One region of the Bariatricus sp. SGI.161 genome, then DNA from elsewhere that is predicted to be linked to it. Evidence: riboswitches for the same ligand, from Rfam matches in the RefSeq annotation. Region 1 holds a riboswitch; the other holds the start of a gene.
What was found. Region 1 has a riboswitch for FMN ahead of ribD (bifunctional diaminohydroxyphosphoribosylaminopyrimidine deaminase/5-amino-6-(5-phosphoribosylamino)uracil reductase RibD). Riboswitches for the same ligand answer to the same signal wherever they lie in the genome.
Positions count from the first base shown of each region.

Region 2: linked by a shared signal. The riboswitch ahead of ACQRBH_RS13925 (ECF transporter S component) and the one ahead of ribD (bifunctional diaminohydroxyphosphoribosylaminopyrimidine deaminase/5-amino-6-(5-phosphoribosylamino)uracil reductase RibD) in region 1 are both predicted to bind FMN.

Region 1 is NZ_JBNPLX010000008.1:55,944-63,782, reverse strand. Features, by position in the region: gene ACQRBH_RS06585 (bifunctional 3,4-dihydroxy-2-butanone-4-phosphate synthase/GTP cyclohydrolase II) at 1-1,043, opposite strand, end outside; gene ribE (riboflavin synthase) at 1,072-1,728, opposite strand; gene ribD (bifunctional diaminohydroxyphosphoribosylaminopyrimidine deaminase/5-amino-6-(5-phosphoribosylamino)uracil reductase RibD) at 1,710-2,819, opposite strand; FMN riboswitch at 2,947-3,061, opposite strand; gene ACQRBH_RS06570 (HAD family hydrolase) at 3,129-3,740, opposite strand; gene ACQRBH_RS06565 (GNAT family N-acetyltransferase) at 3,753-4,238, opposite strand; gene rlmH (23S rRNA (pseudouridine(1915)-N(3))-methyltransferase RlmH) at 4,251-4,730, opposite strand; gene ACQRBH_RS06555 (DNA alkylation repair protein) at 4,739-5,461, opposite strand; gene ACQRBH_RS06550 (DegV family protein) at 5,526-6,377, opposite strand; gene ACQRBH_RS06545 (YczE/YyaS/YitT family protein) at 6,402-7,115, opposite strand; gene ACQRBH_RS06540 (ZIP family metal transporter) at 7,196-7,839, opposite strand, start outside.
Region 2 is NZ_JBNPLX010000027.1:25,895-33,733, reverse strand. Features, by position in the region: gene ACQRBH_RS13965 (ribonuclease Z) at 1-757, opposite strand, end outside; gene ACQRBH_RS13960 (hypothetical protein) at 766-999, opposite strand; gene rimI (ribosomal protein S18-alanine N-acetyltransferase) at 1,106-1,549, opposite strand; gene ACQRBH_RS13950 (threonine aldolase family protein) at 1,551-2,585, opposite strand; gene tsaB (tRNA (adenosine(37)-N6)-threonylcarbamoyltransferase complex dimerization subunit type 1 TsaB) at 2,578-3,303, opposite strand; gene tsaE (tRNA (adenosine(37)-N6)-threonylcarbamoyltransferase complex ATPase subunit type 1 TsaE) at 3,291-3,716, opposite strand; gene ACQRBH_RS13935 (YcxB family protein) at 3,731-4,246, opposite strand; gene ACQRBH_RS13930 (VOC family protein) at 4,367-4,735, shown strand; gene ACQRBH_RS13925 (ECF transporter S component) at 4,816-5,445, opposite strand; FMN riboswitch at 5,595-5,720, opposite strand; gene ACQRBH_RS13920 (radical SAM protein) at 5,776-6,714, opposite strand; gene ACQRBH_RS13915 (nitroreductase) at 6,765-7,286, opposite strand.

The DNA.
Region 1 (7,839 bases):
GATTTTACTCCCAGATCTGACAGAATCTGTGCTCCGACCCAATACTCTCTCAAGTCTGGCGCAAACCCTAATTTGATGTTTGCCTCTACGGTATCATAACCCTGCTCCTGTAATTCATAGGCTTTCAGTTTGTTGATCAATCCAATTCCACGGCCTTCCTGACGCATATATAATACAATTCCACGGCCTTCTTTTTCTACCTGCTCCATGGCCTTTTGCAGCTGCTCTCCACAGTCACATCTTGCAGAGCCGAAGGTATCGCCTGTCAGACATTCAGAATGAACCCTGCAGAGAACATCTTTCCCGTCACCGATATCCCCTTTTACCAATGCCACATGATGCTCTCCGGTAATATCATTTACATATCCATATATTTTAAAATTTCCATATTTTGTCGGCAGATCTGCACAGGCTTCTTTTACCACGTGTTTCTCATGTATCCGGCAATAATTCTGAAGACTTTTGATAGTAATGAACTTTAAATTATATTGCTTTGCCAACTTCCAAAGATTAGGAGTGCGCATCATGGTTCCATCATCTTCCATTACTTCACAGCAGACACCGCATTCTTTCAGCCCTGCCAGACGCATCAGATCTGTTGTAGCCTCTGTGTGACCGTTTCGTACCAGCACACCTCCGTGTCTGGATACTAATGGAAATACATGTCCCGGCCGGCGCAGATCTTCTGGTCTGGTACGACCGTCCGCACATTTCATCATTGTATAAGAACGTTCTGCAGCCGAAATACCAGTCGTTGTGTCCATATGATCAATAGAAACCGTAAATGCAGTACCATGATTATCGGTATTTTCCGAAACCATCTGCGGCAGACCTAACTTCGCGGCAACCTTTTTGCTCATTGGTGTGCAGATCAGCCCCTTTGCATGACACGCCATAAAATTAATATTCTCCTGTGTTGCAAATTCTGCTGCACAGATCATATCTCCTTCGTTTTCACGATCCGGATCATCCGTAACGAGAATTATCTTTCCTGCCCGAAGATCTTCCAAAGCTTCTTCAATGGTGTTAAATTGATACTCCATATCTTTATTCCTCCTTTACATTCCAGATTTAAAATCCATATTCTTCCAGAAGTTCCATGGTAATTCCCAATGACCTAGTCTCTTCTTCAGTAGAAGAATTCAGTCCTATTAACTTCTGAACATACTTCCCAACAATATCATTCTCAAGATTCACCAGACTTCCGGGTTTCTTCTTCAAAAGCGTGGTCTCCTCACCTGTATGCGGTATAACCGATACCTGGAACTGCTGACCTTTGACACTGGCCACGGTCAGACTGATTCCGTCAATACAAATGGATCCTTTTTCAACAATCAACTGCATGATCTCCGGTGTAGTCTCAATTGATACCCACACTGCATTTTCTTCTTTTCGATAAGAAGTGACCTTTCCTGTTCCATCAATATGCCCAGAAACAATATGCCCGCCGAATCTTCCATCTGCCGCCATTGCTCGTTCCAGATTAACAGCATCTCCAGACTTACATTCTCCCAGACTGCTCCTTCGAATAGTTTCCGCCATCACATCTGCCGTGAAACCATCTTCCGCTATTGAAACAACCGTCAAACAGATTCCATTTACTGCAATACTGTCCCCAATTTTCGTCCCCTCTAGCACTTTTTTTGCCCGGATCATAATCTGTCCGGAGTTACCCTGAAGCTTTATCTGTCTGATGATCCCTGATTCTTCTATAATTCCTGTAAACATCTCTTTTTCACTCCATATTCCAACAAAATATCTTCTTCTATATGGCGGATATTTTCCAGTTTCAGCATGACCGCATCTTCTGGAATGTCCACTCCACAGCCTGCAACCGGAGATTTCGCCAATGCTCCTCCAAATACTTTTGGTGCAAGAAAGACCATAATCTTCTGAACGATACCTGCCCTTAATGCACTGTCATTCAATGTTCCGCCACCTTCCAGCAAGATACTGTCAATTCCAATCTCTCCAAGATATTTAACCAGTTTTTTTATATCCACTTTTCCATCTAATGCCGGAATCTTTACAACTTCCAGCCCCAATTTTATGAGCTGATTTACTTTTGTCTCATCTGCGTCTTCAGTGCAGGCCATTATCGTACGATATTTTCCTGCGCTTTGGCAGATCTGACTGTCTATTGGAATTTGAAGACGGCTGTCACAGATAATCCGGACAGGATTTCTTTTCTGATCTAATCGTACATTCAACATGGGGTCATCAGCAAGAACAGTCCCAATTCCTGCCATAATTCCCATATATCTATGCCGCATTTCGTGGACTGCTTCTCTTGCCTTTGATCCTGTAATCCATTTGGATGCTCCTGTCTTTGTCGCAATCTTTCCATCCGCAGTCATGGCATACTTCATGACAACGTACGGAGTATTTGTCGTAATATAATGAAAAAATACAGGATTCAGGCGGTCACATTCTTCTCTCATAAAATCTTCTTCTACACTCACACCAGCTTTTCGAAGAATTGCGGCTCCTTTTCCGGACACTTTAGGATTGGGGTCTCTTGAACCTATAACAACTCTTGCTATTTTTTGTTCCAGAATTGCTTCTGTACATGGCGGAGTCTTTCCATAATGGCAACAAGGCTCTAATGTTACATATAATGTTGCTCCTTTAGCTGATTCGGTCAGTGAAGCGATTGCATTCCGCTCAGCATGCAATTCGCCGTATCTGGCATGATATCCTTCTCCTATGATTCTGCCATCTTTCACGATTACAGCACCTACTAAGGGATTCGGATTGGTCCATCCAATTCCCTTTTCTGCAAGTTTAATCGCACGTTCCATATAATCGCGGTCTGTCATTTTTCTTCTCCTTCCATCCAGGGCAAGACAAAGAGTTCTAAATGATGTCTGATAAATAAAAAACTCTGAAACGGAAAATCCATTTCAGAGCATTCTACGCAAAATATGATGATCTTTCTGATCATCTACACATCTTCTTTCATCCAGACTATACTGTCGGCCCTGGAATCTCACCAGATCATACCTTTCGGCTCGCGGGCTTTACCGCCGGTAGGGACTTACACCCTGCCCTGAAGATTATCTATTTTTTTATTATCATAGCAATCCTATCTGCATATGTCAAGCAAAGCAGTCAAATTGATCTGCTATCTATATTATTTTGTCTGTTATCTGTAAGAGTAATTCTTTGATTTTCTGGAAATCACCGTAAAATACTGCCCCATTCATTCCAATCTGCCTTGCGCCTTCAATATTTTCCGGTCTGTCATCAATAAAGAAACATTCTTCCGCAATGAGTTGATACTGATTCAGCAAATATTCATAAATACCTCTTTCTGGTTTTATAATATGTATATCACAGGATACCACGATTCCATCAAAATAGGAAAGCGGTGCAAATTCTGGAAAATAATCATAAAAAGATGTACTTGCATTAGACAGAACATATAGATGATATCCATTTTCTTTCACATATTCACAGAATTCTTTTGCACCATTGACAGGTTTCATACACATATGCCATCTCGTTGCACAATTCTTGAGTGCAGGATGAAGGCGCTCTGGAATCTGATCCTTGACACGCTCATATATATCCTCATCAGTCAACAGTCCCCGGTCGGCATCTATCCATTCCTGCCCATTGAATAATATTTTTTTAATCAAAGCTTTGTCGTCTTCATTATCCAGAAAATAATTCAGGCAGACATCTGGATTATAATCAAGAAGTACATTGCCCATATCGAAAACAATATTTTTTATCATTATAAATCACACCTACTCTATAATCGCCTTTAATACATTTTCAGGCGCACGAAAAATTGTACATTCATCAAGTGGTATTGCACCCATTGAGCGATAGAAATCCATACTTGATTGATTCCAGTTCAGACAACACCATTCCATTCTTCCACAATCACGCTCCAGAGCTGTTCTTGCCATATACTTTATCATCTGTTTTCCATAACCCTTTCCCCGGTATTCTGGATCAACATACAAATCGTCAATATAGATTCCGCCTTTTCCAAGGTAAGCAGGAAATGTCTGATAAAAGAAAACAAATCCAATTTCCTTTCCGTCAATCTGTGCAAATATTACTTCTGCTCTTTGCTTATCGAACATCCACTCTTCCAGAAACTCTTCTGTAGCGTAGACTGACTCCGGTATTTTTTCATATTCCGCAAGTTTTTTAATAAACCGAAGAATTAATGCAGCATCCTCGCGAACTGCATACCGAAAAGTAACTTTCTGTTGTTCACTCATTTAAAACCTCCATTACTTATGATATGGTTCTCCATTGATAATTCGGTAACTTCGATATATCTGCTCCAGCAAAATGACTCTCATCAACTGATGTGGAAATGTCATCTTAGAAAAACTAAGTGCATAATCTGACCTGGAAAGTACTTCTCTCCCAAGTCCAATAGAGCCTCCAATAATAAAGATGATATGGCTGACACCCTGAATTCCTAATTTGTCAATCTTTTCTGCAAGTTCTTCAGAGGCGAGCTGTTTTCCACCAATCTCAAGAGTAATTATATAGGCATCTTCTTTGATATACTTCTGGATTCTCTCAGCTTCTTTGGAACGAATTGCGTCTTCTACACTCTCACTTGCATGATCCGGCGTCTTCTCATCGGTAACTTCTATAATATCCAGTTTACAATATCGACTTAGACGTTTGCTGTATTCTGCAATAGCATCTTTCAGGTATTTTTCTTTTATTTTCCCTACAGTTATTAATGTAATCTTCATAAATATAGTTATCCCTTCTTTGCCCGGCGCAAAGTGTTAAGTCTTTCCTTTTCTTCTTTACTGACACGGAATGATTCCCGGATTTTTTGAATAGATTTCTGATGAGTAATATCATCTAGCTGATTTCCGGCAAGTAAATCCCAGGTAAGTTCAGGAAATTTAACGTAACAAACGGACACCGCCCATGCAACTGCCATTTTAACATAATAGGCCTCATGCTTTACATCACCCAATATTCTGAGTACTCTTTCGATGTAATTTTCGGTTACAAAATAGTCTAAAAGAGATACAATGGCAAAGCGAAGTTCATATTCTTGTGTACTGTCTAGGTATTTCATTAAATACTCAAACCATAAATCCATGTCTTTTTTCATAAATTTATAGGTCATACAGCTGCTGTCACACACTGCCCAACTGTCGATTACTGGGACAAAATCGTCTAACAGCTTTTTTCTCTCATCCAGGCTACATTTCATATATCCAATAATCATTCCATGAAGCAATAGTTCTTCATGATAGACTTTACCTTGCTTTTCTTGCTCCTTTACGGCATTTACGTATTCCAGACCATTTTCTCTAGCAATACTTTTCGCAAACTCTCGAAGTCTTGGAACACGTACTCCAAGCATGGTCGAATTATCTCCTGGCACAAGAGAACGATTAAATTCGAGATATTTTTCGTCTGTCACATCTATTAATTGTTTTCGAATTTTTTCAAAAATATTTTCCATACTTTCACCGTATATTTTTTCTTATGCATATAGCTTTTCTTTTATTTGAATCTGAAATAAAATATTAAACTTTAGAGATAAATAAAACACCTAATGTACCCGGACCACAATGGCTGGATATGACTCCGCCTGCCCTTGTAACTAAAATTTCACTAAAAATATTCAAGCTGTCCAAATGCTGATAAATCTCTCGAATAATATCTTGATCACAGCCTGAATGCGTAATAAATACTCGATCTTTTTTAGCCTGTTTCAGCTCATTTTCCATATCCTTAACATAATCCATCAGAACTTTCTTCATTTTGCCGCGATACTTTTTGGCTGGATTCATTGCACCATCTTCCACAACAATTTTAGGATGCAGTTTTAATGCGCCGCCAGCCATTGCTGCGAGTCCGCTGCATCGCCCTCCTCTGTAAAGATATGTTAATGTATCAACCACAAAACTTGCGCGTACAAAAGGCTTTAACTCCTCAATTTTTTTAACAATATCCTGAGCATTTTTCCCATTTTGCGCCATAGTTGCTGCTTCAATTACCAATAATCCAATACCAGTAGAAAGATTGGCAGAATCAATCACTGTAACCAGCTTCTCTGCTTCTAGTTCTTCTGCAGCAATACGCATCACATTTGCTGATGTAGACATACTTTCAGATATCGCAAAACAAATGATTTCTCTTCCTTCTGCCACATATGGTCTCAGCAAATCCATAGCCCTGTCAAGAGCTGGAGCTGAAGTCTTAGGAGTAGTCTTGTTTTTGTCCGACCATTGATAAATCTCATCTGGGAATATATCCTGTCCGTCTTCATACTCCTGTTCTCCTAACAAAATATGCAAAGGCAGTATGGATACATCGTATCTTTGTAGTAATTCCTGCGACAAATCACAGGTACTGTCTGAGACAATCTTCACCATCTCAATCGCATCCTTTCTCAATCGTTATTTCCATTCTTCTATTCCTGCAAGTACACCCATTCTTTCTTTCAAGAAATGATTAAATATTGCAATTACGCGCCCGACACCAATGACTGCCAGAACAGTACCGACACCGATACCGATTATTTCACCGGCAAAAATAAGACCTACACAAGTTGTAAATGTAATATTAAACAAATCAAAACAATTCTTTGTAAGGCCTACACTTTTTCCTACTGTATCTGCAATGGCCTGTACAATTCCATCACCAGGATTCGGAATTAACCGCATATTCAGAGATACTGCAGCGCCAATTCCTGTTAATATAATCCCAATGACCAGTATCATAACTCTGCCAGTCATACTTTGGTAAAAAACAGGGACTCCAGGCGTATCATAAGCCGGAATTAATGCTGAGAACAAATTCATAAATCGAGTAAAAATCAAACTTAATGGAAACTGAAGCGCATCTTTTAATAACTGCACCTTTAAGTTCAGATACTTTCCCTTTCGAAAATGTTCTCTTGTATGTAGAAACATCTCCACCACTACAAAACTACTGTAAAGAATCAGCGTCATATTGCCGAAATTCATATTTAAAATCATTGATATACTATAAGATACGGAAATAATCGGAGAAACTCCCAGCCCGGCTTTTGTATTTAATATAATTCCCAATGCCAGTACTAATAAACCAACAATATAAAAAATTCCTCTTAAAATGTTTGTTTGCTTCATAATATTTATCCTGTTCTTGTTGTTTTTCTGTTTTATAATGCCGACCTGGTTTATCTGTCTAATCCAATGCTAATCCAATGCTAACCCAATGCCACATCCAGAATCATCATCAACACAAATCCAACTGAAAAACCAATAGTACCTATATTACTATGATCTCCTTCTGCTGATTCCGGTACCAGTTCCTCTACTACGACATAAATCATAGCACCTGCTGCAAAAGCAAGAAGATAAGGAAGGATTGGCGTGACATAAGAGGCCAGAAGAACGGTAATGCCACCGGCGATAGGTTCTACAACTCCTGAAAACATTCCATGCAAAAATGCTCTTCCCCGGCTTCCACCCTCACTTCGAATCGGAAGTGATACAATAAATCCTTCCGGAAGATTCTGAATCGCAATTCCGATCGCAAGAGAAAATGCACCTGCAAGTGTCACATTTGTATTTCCTGTTATCAGACCTGCGAAGACAGCTCCGCTTGATATTCCTTCCGGAATATTATGAATGGTAACCGCCAATACGAGCATAGTAGACTTTTTCAGTGAACATCTTGGTCCTTCTGTCTCATCCGATCCAATGTGCATATGCGGAATAACCTGATCCAAGATTAATAAAAAAGCAATTCCAAGTAGAAATCCGATTGCTGCCGGAACAAATGCAAACTTTCCCATATGGTCCGACATCTCCATCGCTGGAATCAAAAGAGACCATACAGAAGCAGCAA
Region 2 (7,839 bases), on a different contig from region 1:
CAAGCTGTGCAGCTTCGTAAAACGTCATATGCTTGTATTCTTTTGCTTTTTTCAGTTTATCTTTTTCTCCATACATTCCTTCACAGATAAACAAGTCCGAACCAGCTGCATTTGTCTTAATGGATTCTGTTGGTCGGGTATCTGTACAATAGGTCAGCTTAATTCCCTTTCTTGCAGGGCCAAGCACCATATCCGGCGTATAGATCTGCTCACCGGTGTTGACCGTCTCTCCTTTTTGCAGAGTTCCCCAATACCGTTGTGGAATCTGAGCAGCATTTGCACGCTCCACATCGAACTTTCCGGCACGGTCGATCTCCATAGTATAACCATAACATGTCACATTATGATTAACACGAAATGCTTTTAGCCGGTAGCCATTCATCTCGAATGTCTTCTCCGGCTCATTGACTTCTATATATTTAATAGCAAACGGAAGCTCTGGTGCAATAACACGAAGTGCATTCACTACACGTTCCAGCCCCTTAGGTCCAATTAATGTCAGCGGTTCCGTCCGGTCCGCATTTCCCATCGTAAGAAGCATTCCTGGAAGTCCGCTGATATGATCTCCATGATAATGGGTAAAACAGATGACATCAATGGGTTTAAAGCTCCATCCCTTTTCCTTGATTGCAATCTGAGTTCCTTCCCCACAATCGATCAATATACTGCTGCCATTATACCGCACCATAAGAGCTGTCAGCCAACGATACGGCAACGGCATCATCCCTCCGGTTCCTAACAAACATACATCTAACATATTTTACCTCAATTTTCTATTTTGATTTGAAAACTTTCCACCAATTCATCATAGCAGTCCTCGCAAAGGTCAAATCGATCCACCTGATTATCTTTTCTTGAATGATACCCCCAGCGTTTTTCGACTTCTAACACATCCTCCTGGGGAATCCCTCCACGAACCCAAATCTCTTTGCCACATTTATTGCATATGATTTTTTCAACTTTATTTTTTTCTTCTAATTCTGTTCTAAACTGGCGCATACAATTCCTCCTGTGAGTATCCTGTCACTTCTTCTTTCTTGTTACGCCTACATTATATCTACTGTCAGCCTTGCTTTCCAGTGGGAACTGCTGTCATAACTGCCAGCTATTTCCCAAGTTGTCTGCTCATTAATATTGCATCTTCTTTTGGGTCTGTATAAAAGTCCTTGCGAATTCCATCTTCGACAAAGCCACAGCCCTTATAAAAGGCAATCGCCGCCTCATTGCTCTCTCTAACATCCAGCATCAGATTCACGATCCCTTTTTCTTCACAGAAGTTTTCTAGCGCCAACATCATATGACCAGCCACCCCTTGTCGCCTGCAAGATGCATCCACAGCAATTCTGGCAATCTCTCCCTCATCCAGCACATAATATACAATCAGGTAACCTGCCAGATGTTCATTCTGCCACGCCCCCAGAAGCACCGTATTCTTCTGGGATAATGTTTCACCTATAGCATTCGCCGACCATGGATCTGAAAATATTTCCCGTTCCAAAGCAGCTATCTTATTAATGTCATTTTCGTCAATCTTACGAACTTCTAACATATTATAACGCCTCGATATCCTTAATCAACTGATCTACTGCTTCCTTCTTGGTTGCCCAGCTTGTACAAAATCGCACAGCGCTATGAGAAGCATCTACAGCCTCCCAAAAGGAAAATGAATATTTATCTTTTATTGCATCTATATGCTCATTTGGCATAATCGGAAACTGTTGATTCGTATACGAATCATATCTTAGTGGATATCCCTTCTTCACAAACGCTTCTTTCAACCGCATGGCTAATTGATCTGCATATTCTGCAATTTCAAAATACAGTCCATCTTCGAACAATGTCTCAAACTGAATGCCGAGTAATCTTCCTTTTGCAAGCATACCGCCATGTTGTTTGATAAGATATCGAAAATCCTTCTTAAGCGCTGGATTCACAATAACAATCGCCTCGCCAAACAATGCTCCTACCTTCGTTCCACCAATATAAAACACATCTGTCAAAGCAGCAATATCTTCTAATGCAAGCGTATTCTCCTCAGACATCAGGCCATATCCCATTCTTGCTCCATCCAAAAACAATGGAAGTTCCAGCTTCTCACAAGTCTCGTGCAGTGCCCGCAATTCTTCTTTACTATACAATGTTCCATTCTCCGTTGGCTGGGAGATATATACCATTCCCGGCTGTACCATATGCTCATGGGTATCATCATTCCAATGAGCATCATACATCTCGCGAACCTGAGCAGCGGTAATCTTACCATCTTCACTTGGAAGCGGCAGCACTTTATGTCCAGTCGCTTCAATCGCACCTGTCTCATGTACATTAATATGTCCGGTCACCGCCGCAACGACCCCTTGATGCGGACGAAGGATGGAACTGATCACTGTAAAGTTCGTCTGTGTCCCGCCCACGAGAAAATGCACATCCACATCATCCCGTCCGCAGGCGCTGCAGATCAGCTTTCTTGCATTCTCGCAATGGGGATCCTCTCCATAACCTGCCGTCTGTTCAAAATTCGTTTCTTCTAATTTCTCTAAAATCCGGGGATGAGCTCCCTCCAGATAATCACATTCAAATCTAAGCATGTCCAAGTCGCTCCTTTCTCTCACGTTCTGCCTGCGATACACGCAGATAATCCGGCTGATGTTCCGCAGCCGTTTCTATCTTGCCCGCACGATAATATGCAACCGCAAGAGCTCCCACAGATGCCGCTCTCTGTCGATTCATATTCGCCGGTGCAAAAGAGACCTTCTTTCCAGACATAATACGATTCTCAAGAACATCACGAAATACCGGAACTCCATCTCCAAGAAATATAATCTCTTTTTCTACATTCTGAAGCTTCTCACCCAATTCCTCAACACTGATTGCCATCTGATCTTCCAGGATCACCAATTCATCTCCGTCAAATTCATAGATTCCTGTATAGACCTGGCCTCTTCTGGCATCCATAATCGGGCACACAATCTTATCCGTACCACACAGATTATAAGCTAATCCTTCCAATGTCGGTATATGAATCAATGGTTTTTTCAGTGCCAGACCAAGTCCCTTCGCGGTCGCCGATCCAATTCGCAATCCGGTAAATGATCCCGGTCCCGCTGCCACTGCTATGGCATCGATACTCTCCATATCCAATTCTATCATCTTTGCCACTTCGTCCAACATTGGAAGCAAAGTCTGAGAATGAGTCTTCTTATAATTCACCGTATATTCTGCTATTGTCTCCTGTTCCACCGGTCCCGCTTCCACAATTGCTACACTGGCCACAAGGCCAGAACTGTCTAATGCTAATATTCGCATACGCTAACCCTCCGATAATCAAATCCCTTTTCCAGGTCCTTCTCTATCTTAATCTCCGTATAATGTTCCGGAAGAATCTCTTCTATCAGATTCGCCCACTCAATCAGACTTACTCCTTCTCCATAGATGTAATCTTCATATCCAATCTCATCCATCTCTTCTACATCACCAATCCGATACACATCAAAATGATAGAAGGGCAGGCGCCCTTCTTCATATATCTGTACAATGGTAAATGTAGGACTGCTGACAGATTCTTCAATACCAAGTCCTGCTGCCAACCCTTTTGTAAAAACAGTCTTACCGACTCCCAGATCTCCAACCAGCGTATAGACCTGCCCTGCTTTGGCAGACTGACCCATCTTAAATCCAAGTTCATAAGTCTCTTTCTCACTATTCGTCTCAATTATCATAAGAAAAATCCTTTCTATCTCTTCTTATCCAGTCGGCGGATTCTCACCGCCGGTGCCGGCATATGTGCATATATCATATCTACAACCGCTGTATATTCTTCTGCCATCTGATCTACCGGAAGAATAATTGCACGTTTCTGGGCATCATATAATATAATAATCCTTTTTTTGGATACTGCACGTTTAAACTTACTCCAGGAAGCTTTCCCACTATCATCCGGAGTTGTAGTCTCTATTCCATAATCATCGAATTCATAAGTGACCGGTATATCCAGCCTCCTCGAATTCTGCATCTGACGTTCCACTTTTCTCTTGATAATATAAGGAAATATAAAGAATATTATCAATGCAAATATTAAGAAAAGTCCCATAAAAAGGTACTTTCCCTTCATAGCGAATGCCATCGTCAAGCCAATATTAATACCTCCCAAAATAAAGGAACCTATACCAACTGCCCCGGAATAAATGTGATATGTCATAAAATCTACCATCGATTGAACATCCATCTTCACTTCTACCTTCACTGACATATTCCCATCCCCCCTTCATTGTTAATACTCTGTGGAGATAAGTATAACACATCTTTTTTTCTTCGGCTACTGATGTTATACTTATTTTGTATTTGAAAATATGTAACAGGAGGATGATCTATGAAGTTTACATTTTATCATAACAACATCAATGTATTGGATCTGGAAAAGTCTGTAAAATTCTATGAAGAGGCTCTGGGGCTTTCCATTACTCGCGAAAAAGAAGCGGAAGATGGCAGTTTCAAACTTGTGTTTATGGGAGACAACACCACTCCACATCTTCTAGAACTGACCTGGCTTCGTGATATGGACAGACCTTACAATCTTGGAGACAATGAATTTCACCTGGCAATGCGGGTAGATGACATGGATGCTGCACTGGCACATCACAAAGACATGAACTGTGTATGTTTTGAAAATCTGGAGATGGGTGTATATTTTATCAATGACCCCGATGGATATTGGATTGAGATCTGTCCGGCCGAATAGTCTATTATGACATTATTCCCAATATCAAAGAGCGCCAAAGAGATTTCTTTGGCGCTGATATATTCTATTCATTTTTCATTTTAGATTCTTGCCTTCAGAATCGGGCTGATTTTCTTATAAATCAAAAATACAATCAAAGATACCAGAAATCCTTTCAACAGATTAAATGGTGCCACTGCGAAGATCACAAATGTTGTAAGACTGGTAATATGGCTATTTACTGCGGTTCCCATTCCTACCAGTGCATCAATTGGCATGCCAAATGCTTTTGCATAAGTCGGCAGTAATACGAACGCATTCAGAAAACAGCCAATAAATGTCATAAACAAAGTACCTGTTACCATTCCGATGATTGCACCTGTTCTGGTACGTTTCTTCTTATAAATCACTGCTGCCGGTATAACAAATGCACAACCAATCAGGAAATTAGCAACTTCTCCGACACCAGCCGTAGCTGTCCCGTTGATTGCAAAGTTTAAAAGAATTTTAAGCAATTCAATAATCGCTCCGGCAAGTGGTCCCATAGTAAAACATCCAATCAATACCGGCACTTCACTAAAATCAATCTCATAAAACGATGGTGCAAAAGGAAGAGGGATCTCTAATAGCATCAAAACCACCGCAATGGCGGAAAGCATTCCCATCTGCGCCATCATTCTTACTTTTGTTCCTGAATTTCCTTTTGTTTTCACTACTGCATCTGTACTCATCTGTCTTTCTCTCCTTTTAATAAATACTAGAAACTGTCAAGAAAGAAAATCTTCTTGGAATCATGTAACCACAGCAGAATTAATATTCTATAAATTAAGAAATCCCCGACACTTTCGTATCGGGGTCTGTTGATATATCCATATATTACACAATCCTTCTCTCATCCAGACTCTACTGTCGGTTCCGGAATCTCACCAGATCAGCTGATGCCATAATACATCAGGTCGCGGACTATACCGCCGGTTGGGACTTGCACCCGACCCCGAAGAATTTCTTATCAGTTCAAAATTATTATAGCGCTACATACACGATGTTGCAATACATTTTTACTATTTATTCATCTCCCAAACTGGCATATGATCTTCACACCGCTCAAGATTCGGGCACTCTCCATAGACCAACGAATAGATCGGTGACTCTTCTTCGTATCTCTGAATCGCCTTGTCCAGTTTCGCAAGCATCTTCTCTCTGTCATGTGGCAAGGTTCCCCGAACGCGAAATTCTATAAAATCATGAAAGCCATCATACAAAACACTCTGCTCTTCTCTGACATTCAGTCGTTCAATCAATGTCCTCTCTTCTCTTAGATTCTCCAACTCGTCTGCCGGAACGAATCGTCCTGCCTCCACTTCTTTGTAAAGAGGTACTTCTTTATGTAGGAACATAGAAAAATTCACCACATGCTTCGGATGTGTCCGACCCAGGAATTCTGCCATTGCCTCTGCATTCTCCCGGCCTCTTCCGTGCCCGGCTACACCCGTCATAATATGCGCATCATAAATCAGCCCCGCGTCTTGAAGTCTCTTAATCTCCGTATAAGCCTGATCAAGATCATGGTCCTTCTCCATAAAATTCAGCACATCATCCAAACCACTTTCAATTCCAAGATACAGATGTCGCACGCCTTGTTCATACAAAATCCGAAGCTCTTCATCTGTCTTCACACGGATGCTGGTCACCGTTGCATCCATATTGATGCACTGACATTCTGGAAAATAATTATGTATTTTTTCAAGAATCTTCAACAACTGTTCCGTCTTAAGTCCAAATGCATTACCGTCTCCCAAAAATATCTTCTTAGGCATCCCACCTAGATTCTTAACTCGTCTAAGTTCATCCTCAATCTGCTCCATGGGAAGCTCCCGATACTTTAGATGGCGGAACAGATTACAGAATTTACATCTATTATAAGAACACCCCACCATAACCGGAAGCATAAAGGAGGAGCGTTCCATGGGCGCACGGCATATCTGACCTTCGTAATTCATTCATCTTCCTCCCTTGTCATTTCATATGCCAGGAACTGTCGGTTCGATTATTACTCCACGTAATAGACATAATCCTCTTTGCGAGGTTTCGTCTCCGGGTAATCCCCTTCTACATATCCAATCACACAATGACCAATTCCTTCGTAATCTCCTTCCACTCCCCATTTCTTGAGAAGTTCTTTCCCCTCTTTGGATTCAAATTCTTCTTTTGCACGATGAATCCAACAACTTCCAAGTCCCAGAGAATGTGCCGCATTCATCATATTTCCCATTACAAGGCTTCCATCATAGAGGTAAGTCGGTCTGCTCTTATCAGCCAGTACAATCAAAACTACCGGCGCACCATAAAATGGATCTGTATCCGTTCCCATAATTGCCGCATTCATAGCGGACAGCTTATCCCTTGTCTCCTGATCAGTTACAGCAATAATAACCGGAGACTGGCGATTCATTCCCGTTGCAGCATATGTGCCGGCTTTGACAATCTCTTCTATATCTTCCTTTTTTACCATGTCAGGTTTGTAAGCACGAATACTTCTTCGCTCTATCATGTTCTTGATGCTTTCGTTCATAATGATAGCCCTCCTGTTGTTATGATTTCTATAGAAATAAAATAGCACTATGGGGATGGGTTGGCAAGAGGTGTGACCGTTTTAACAAAAATGTAAACAGCAGATGTTGCCGTGGCAGATGAACAATACTTTTGGCATAATTTTTTCGTACCTTTCTTTGCCATGTTTTGCCCGGATTTGCTAGGTTTTCTACCCTTTTTTACTGTTTTTTCTTAACATTGTAAAAATCCGAAATCTGGCACAAAATGGCATATTTTTGTATAGTTTGGAAGTCAATGTTGGTATATTGGTAAATTCGTACTAACGCAGTTTTCCTTGAATTTTCTGGGTATTTTGGATTTTTCGTTTTTTATTTTCGTGCAATTTCAATTCGCAATGTTGATAAAACTCACCATACAAATATACTTCTTACACGATTTTCAATTTTTCCATCTCACCTTTTGCATCTTCAAAACTCACATGCGTATATACATCCAGCGTGACACCAATCTCTGAATGCCCCATAAGATACTGCACCAATATGGATTCATTTCAGCTAAATCCATATTGGTGC